2 regions of the Roseibium sp. FZY0029 genome follow, and region 2 is predicted to be linked to the other one. Evidence: riboswitches for the same ligand, from Rfam matches in the RefSeq annotation. Region 2 holds a riboswitch; the other holds the start of a gene.
What was found. A riboswitch is a leader RNA that binds a small molecule or an ion and turns the genes downstream of it on or off. The one in region 2 is predicted to bind cobalamin.
Positions count from the first base shown of each region.

Region 1 (3,367 bases), 170 kb from region 2:
GCGCCATGAGGCGGCGGGTGACATAATCGCCCGCATCATGGCCGGAAGGCACTTCCTGTTCCTTGCGCAGAACACGCTCACGGGTCTCGACATTGTAGTCGTATGTCTGTGACGGCGTGGTCATCGAGGAATAGCTGAAGCGGATCGTGTTGGTGTCGAATTCGTAGCCGCCACCAAGACCGAGCGAATAGGCTTCCTCGTCGAAGGCGATGGAGTGTTCGATGTCGTCGGCAAGCCGGCGGATCACGATGCGCGGCAGACCGTCTTCGCGCTCCAGCCGGGTCATGAAGGTCTTGTAGACGCAGTGCGAGAGGATCAGGCACCCGGGCTTGTGGGGCACAAGGTCCTTCCAGTTTTCGCGGCCGGGATTGCTTTTCGGCGCGGTAACGATCTTGAAGTCCTCGGCGTCGCCTGCGTTCGTCAGGATGTAAAGTGTCTCGCCGTGATCATCGATGGAGTATTCGATGCCGGTCTCGCGCTCCGCGACCAGAACCGGTTCGGCGGTCGGATCACTTGCCGGGATCATCCAGACTTCGGATGTCTCATGGTCGTGAATGTCGATGACGATGGTGTCACCGGACTGGGTCTTGCCGACCCCCATGAAGAAGCCGGCATCCTTTTCCTCGTAAACGAGCACATCGCTCGCCGGGTCGGTGCCGATCTCGTGGCGGAAAAGTTTTGAAGGCCGGTGGTTGGCGTCCAGACGAACGTAGAACACATAGCGGCTGTCTTCCGAGAACACCCCGCCGCCGCCAGTGTCTTCAATGGCGTAGTCGAAATCCTTGGCCGTCGCGGCATCGCGCAGTCTCAGCGAATAATATTCCGAGCCCTTGTTGTCATAGGCCCAGGCAATGAGCTTGTGATCCGTCGACTGGCTGACACCGCCAATCCGGAAATAGGCCGTTCCTTCGGCTTCCTTGTCGCCATGGAGAAGAACCGTTTCCTCGCCGCCGTCGCGCGGGGTCCGGAAGAACACCGGCTGCTGGCCGCCGGTTTCGTATTTGAGGCCATAGGCAAAGGGGCCATCGGGTGAGGGGACCGAGCTGTCATCTTCCTTGATGCGGCCGCGCATCTCGGCAAACAGCTTTTCCTGCAGAGCCTTCGTCGGCGCCATCTGCGCTTCATGATAGGCATTTTCCGCTTCCAGATAGGCTCGGATGTCGGCATCCAGAACGGAGGGGTCTTTCATGACCTCCTGCCAGTTGTCCGCCCGCAGCCAGGCAAAGTCGTCCTGGCGGGTCATGCCGTGGGTCTCAAGGGTGACGGGGCGCGCATCTGCGCGCGGGGGAAGGGCATCCTGTTTCATGGTTCGGAGGTAAGATTTTTGAGCAGTGAAGGCAAGAGGCCAATCCTGCCGAGGCTGCCGGACGGTTGCGTCTGTCGTGCTTTCGGACGACGGATGGAGCGGTGAAAGTCTTTGACATTTTCCAGGCGTTCGAGCACTTAGGAAGAGATGGTTCCCGACTCTGAACTTCGGAGCGGGATTAAAAGGGAACACGGTGCGACATGGCCGCAAGCCTGCAAATCCGTGACTGCCCCCGCAACTGTGAGCGGTGAGCAAACCTGAAAGCGCCACTGGGGAAACCCCGGGAAGGATCAGGCAAGCTATGACCCGCAAGTCAGGAGACCTGCCATTTCACCTTAAACCTTAACCCGGGCGGGGTGCCCCGGAGGAGTGAGTGACATGGCCTATCGGCGTCTGCCGGCAAAGTTGCACATTCGGTTCCAGACTGCCCCGCGCAATCGCGGAGGGCGATATGAACCGGAAATTGACTGCTGAAACCTCAAGTTCTGCCAACCTTCTGCCTCTTTCCGACCCACTGGCGATGCGTGCTTTGCGCGCAATGGTTCCGGATGGCGGACAAAAGCCAGTTGCCAAAAAGAAGATTTGTAATGTAATAACATTACATGATGAGTGTACTTCTTCTTCTCCGGCCGGCATCATATCAAGCAGCCATGGCGGCAAAGTTCTTGCCGCAGAGTCACCTGCTGTCCGTTCGCGGACGGAAGCCGCGGAGCTGTGCCATGAGCAATGAACCGCACAAGATTTTTGTCTGCACCGCCTGCCGTCACTATGGCCAGATGTGTCAGCCAGGATATGACCTGATCTGCCAGTTGAAACGCGCACTCCAGATGGCTGTACCGGTGGTCGGCGACGATTTCGAGATCAGCGGCACGGCCAACATGGAAAACTGCTCGCGTCCGTGCACCGTGGCCTTCAAGGCAACCGACAAGGCGATCTATCTCTTCGGTGATGTCGATGATGGTGAAGCGGACATCGAAGATCTGGTCGATTACGCCAGACGCTATCGCCAGCTTGAGAACGGATATGAGAGCGGTGTGCGGCACGGTACGCGCTGGAGCGCATCGCAGGGCCGTATCCCCGCGGCGATGATCGTCTCGGAAGCAGACGGGACGGCCTTGTCATGACGGGTGTCGATCTTTCCGTCCGGGAGGTCAGCTGGAAGACGGGGCAGGGCAAGACCATCCTGCATCCGGTCAGCTTCGAGCTGCCGGCTGGCGAGGTCCTTGGAATAGCCGGGGCCAATGGCGCCGGCAAATCGACCCTGCTGCGGCTGCTCTACCGCTTCCTGAAACCGCACTCCGGCACCATTCTGGTGGATGGTACGGACCTGTGGCACCTCAGTGCCCGGGAGGCAGCCCGCTCGATTGCCGCCGTTCTGCAGGAGCAGCCGACCGACTTTGCCTTGTCAGTACGCGAGATCGTTGTTCTTGGCCGCCGGCCGCACACAAACGGCATTGCCAGTGCTGGCAAGCGGGACGCCGAAATCGTCGATGACTGCCTCAGGAAAATGGATCTGCAATCCTATGCCCACAGGGCCTTTGGCACGCTGTCCGGGGGGGAACGGCAGCGGGTGATGGTGGCCCGTGCCCTGGCGCAGGAGCCGAAGCTGCTGGTTCTGGATGAGCCGACCAACCATCTGGATATCCGCCATCAGCTCGAAATTGTCGAGCTGATCTCTGATCTGAACATCACCATCGTCACAAGCCTGCATGACCTCAATCTGGCAAACCGCGTCTGCGACAAGGTCCTGCTGCTGCATGAGGGGCGGCTGGTTGCCCACGGAGTGCCGGAGGCAGTTCTGACCCCCGGCAACATCGAACAAGCCTATTCGGTACAGGTCCGTCTGGAGCAGCTGTCTGCCAGCCGTGAGCGTTACCTGACCTTCCATCTTTGACTCCCTGGAGAGCACAATGAAAAGACTATTGCTGAGCGCCGCGCTCGCCCTTCTGGCTGTTCCGGCCTTTGCCCAGACCACGGTGAAAAGCTGTAATCGCACGGTCACTTTCGAAGCGCCGCCAAAAGCCGCCGTTTCGAACGACGTCAATCTAACCGAGATGATGC
Region 1 is NZ_JAZDVZ010000002.1:242,114-245,480, reverse strand. It holds gene V1T76_RS05645 (S9 family peptidase) at 1-1,306, opposite strand, end outside; cobalamin riboswitch at 1,438-1,650, shown strand; gene V1T76_RS05640 (hypothetical protein) at 1,758-2,036, shown strand; gene V1T76_RS05635 (DUF1636 domain-containing protein) at 2,026-2,430, shown strand; gene V1T76_RS05630 (ABC transporter ATP-binding protein) at 2,427-3,200, shown strand; gene V1T76_RS05625 (ABC transporter substrate-binding protein) at 3,217-3,367, shown strand, end outside.
Region 1: it holds a riboswitch for cobalamin, as region 2 does, so the genes downstream of both, V1T76_RS05640 (hypothetical protein) here and V1T76_RS06475 (energy-coupling factor ABC transporter permease) in region 2, are expected to answer to the same signal.

Region 2 (3,367 bases):
GTCTCAGTCTTTCCTGTAGAAGAGACTTTCATTGTTACCCCGAAAAATCCAGGAAATATCCAAAAGCAGAATCCGGTAGTGGTAAACTCAAAACAATTTATAGTTGCTCTTTCTCAACTACAAACCACAAAAGTTACCAACAAACCAACAATGTCAAAAATACTGTGTGTCAACGCCGATTTGAGGTCTAGCGAGGTTATGGTCTCGTTAAAAGTGGGCTTGTAAATCCGCAGCATTGCCGCTGCGCGTCGTGCGCGCAGCTCGCCGTATCGGCAGCGTTGGGTTTGTCCGGCAGTTGCCAAAGGGTATGGAATTTCGCGTTCGCCCGAGATATTTGAAAAATCTGGCAGGGCAATTGACCGGCCGAATGGCCAGCCTGAACAGAGGGAGGGCTTGATCGCAAGGTCGTGCGTGTTGGCTGCAAAGTCTCGGAAATGGCTGCGCGAGGCCACCAGCAATCATCAGCCGCGTCTTCTTGCAAGCCGCTGGCGGCGAACGAAGCGTCCACCAGCTGGCTCATTCGGTCACGAAGGTTTACTCGTGTACGTCCACCAGGCCTTCAAACAAGGCAGTCCTTGCACCGTCAGACAGGCATTCGACGGTCACGGCTTGTGTGAAAGCCGCCTTGTCGGAGGCTTCGACCGGGGTTTCTGCAAGCAAGGTCAGAATGTCGTTGCCGAGGCGCAGCAGTTCCGGGCGGACGTCCTTGATCAGGTCTGGCACGTTCTTCGGACGCGCTTCACCGCCGTTCCACCGGTCGATCCAGCAGGTTTGAATGTCCTTTGCGGCATCGATCTGCGCCTGGAAAAACAGGGTGACATTGTCGGCGGACAGGCCGTTCTCGACAGCCTTCGCACGGGCGGCTTCCAGAACCACCTTTTCTCTCGGCAGATCCTCGACCGGCTTGTCGTTATCCGCTTTCCAGGCAGCAACCGACTGCATGTAGGACAGGCGCTCGTTGATGGCGCTGAACAGCTTGTCGGGCGCAGCCCAGCCTGGAGTGGCTGTCGCAGCAAGGAGGGATACCGCCAGAGCGGCCAAGGGAATCGATTTCAACATGTGCGCAGACTTTCACAGGTATTCACCTGCGGCAAGTCCGTGGTTGTGATCTACTTCCGTTCAACCGACCGGCTGATTTCGGTGATCACGCCGAAGGCGACGGCGGCCATGATCTTCAGAAGTCCGCTGTCGAGGGCCTGTTCGCGTGTCAGATTGCCAAGGAAAAACCCCGGACGCGGTTCGGTGATGGCACCCAGGGTAACGCCGGCCAAAAGTGCCAGCTGAATGCAACCGAGAAAAAAGACGACACCAGCGATCAGCGTTCCCAATTTGGTGAAGGGCATTGCAAACTCTCACGATGTGCTTTGTATACGAGCGAGGTTATCTTTCGTTAGGGTTTCTGCAAGTAAAAATCGCCGTTACCCTAAATACAGAAAAGTTTAATAAACAAAGGATTTATTTTTGTTCTTTGTTTTGTTTTCGTGAGGAGCCGGAAAGAACAGCGAGCAGAAGCTCATCTTGAAAAGATTTGTTTGATGCCTGGGGTTCCATTTCTCCGGTCATCCGGCGGATATTCTCCGCGATCCTCAGGCGGCAAAATTTCGATGCAATGTCGCATTCAGAGCGAATATGGCGAAAATTCGCTTGCAGAGCATTGCCAATCCTTGCAAACCTAGATCGTGTGATGGTTTCGCCCGAACAAGCGTAACGGCGGATGAAATGGGAACACGGTGAGGCGTACCCAACAGGGACCAAGACCGTGGCTGCCCCCGCAACTGTAAGCGAAGAGCAAAGCCCTTCAAGCCACTGGAGCGATCCGGGAAGGCGGGCTGCGCAGAGACTCGCGAGCCAGGAAACCTGCCATCCAGCGGTCCCAACGGGCCGGTCTACAACATCTGCTCGCGCACGGAGGGTGCGCAAAGGAGAAACACATGCATATCGAACCGGGCATCGTCGACGGTGCCAAAATCGTGCTCAGCTACGGTACAGCAGCTGCTTCCTTCGGCCTTCTCGGCAAAATGGCGCTCGACACGATCCGCAAGAGCGGCGTTCTGAGCCTGGCCGTGCGGTCCGTCATCACGACGGTTGCCGTCTTCTGCTTCTTTGAAATTCTGCCGCATTATCCGGTCGGGGTTTCCGAAGTTCACTTCATTCTGGGCTCTACCCTGTTCCTGATGTTCGGCGCCGGTCCGGCTGCCATTGGTCTGGCTGCGGGTCTTCTGCTTCAGGGCGCCCTGTTTGCACCTTTCGATCTGCCGCAGTACGGCATCAACGTGACCACACTGCTTGTGCCGCTTTGGGCCGTCAGCCTGCTGGCCAACCGGATCATTCCGGAAAAGACCGCCTATGTTGACGTTTCCTACGTTCAGGCGCTGGCGCTCTCCACCACGTTCCAGGCCGGTATCGTTGGCTGGGTTGCTTTCTGGGCCTTCTACGGTCAGGGCTTCGGTGCCGAGAACATGGCGTCCGTCGGCTCCTTCGGCGTTGCCTACATGCTGGTGATCCTGGGTGAGCCGCTGGCCGACCTGGCTGTTCTGGCCGCTGCCAAGACCCTGGCACCGCTGACCCGGAACCTTGCTTTCGAAGGCCGCCTGCACGACGCGGCTGCCTGAGCCTTCAAGGCTTTTGGCTGAATTGAAACCATGAAGGGCGGCCCTGGGCCGCCCTTTTTGTTTGTTTCCGGCTGTCTGGCCGGAGAGCCTGTCAGAGGTCCGTCGCGGCGGTCGTGCGGATCTTCTTCCAGTTGGCTTCGGCCTTGGAGATGGTGCCCGACTGGTCCTTCTGGAACTCGCGGAAGATGGCCTCGTTCAGGAACAGGTAAAGCTTGCCGTCGACAACGGCGGCGAACTGTGGGTCGCCGTCAAACTTCTTGCCGACCGACACACCAAATGTGCAGAAGCCGCCGTTCTGCGGCAGATACTGGTCCGGATGCGCGGTAAACGCATCCATGGCTTCCTGGGATGCGAAGTAATAGGCAACACCGTCGTGCACGGCGGTATATTGGGCCGTGCCGTCAATGCGGTTACCCAGGCTGACAAAGGCCACGGGGTCGACGCCATGGAGGCCGAGCGGGCTGCCGGCCGCCGTCAGGCCGCTGGAGGTGTTGTATTCGTCCGCGGCCATCGCCGGGACGGACAGGACTGCAAGGCTCAGCACAGTTGCGGCGAGGGCGGATTTCATCAAGGACATGTTCTACTCCTGAAAGGATGTGAAGGTTGAAGGCCGGAAGTGCTCCGGTGCCTCTACCTTGCGTCCGAACCGCCGGTGTCTCCATGCTTGCTCGTTCCTGAGGATTTGCAGATCGTCCGGCATTCGGCACAAAAAAACACCGGCGCGGCGGCCGGTGTCTTTTGGTCTGAAGGTGCGG
Region 2 is NZ_JAZDVZ010000002.1:414,459-417,825, reverse strand. It holds gene aroQ (gamma subclass chorismate mutase AroQ) at 535-1,059, opposite strand; gene V1T76_RS06480 (hypothetical protein) at 1,110-1,343, opposite strand; cobalamin riboswitch at 1,669-1,879, shown strand; gene V1T76_RS06475 (energy-coupling factor ABC transporter permease) at 1,932-2,612, shown strand; gene V1T76_RS06470 (YHS domain-containing (seleno)protein) at 2,704-3,189, opposite strand.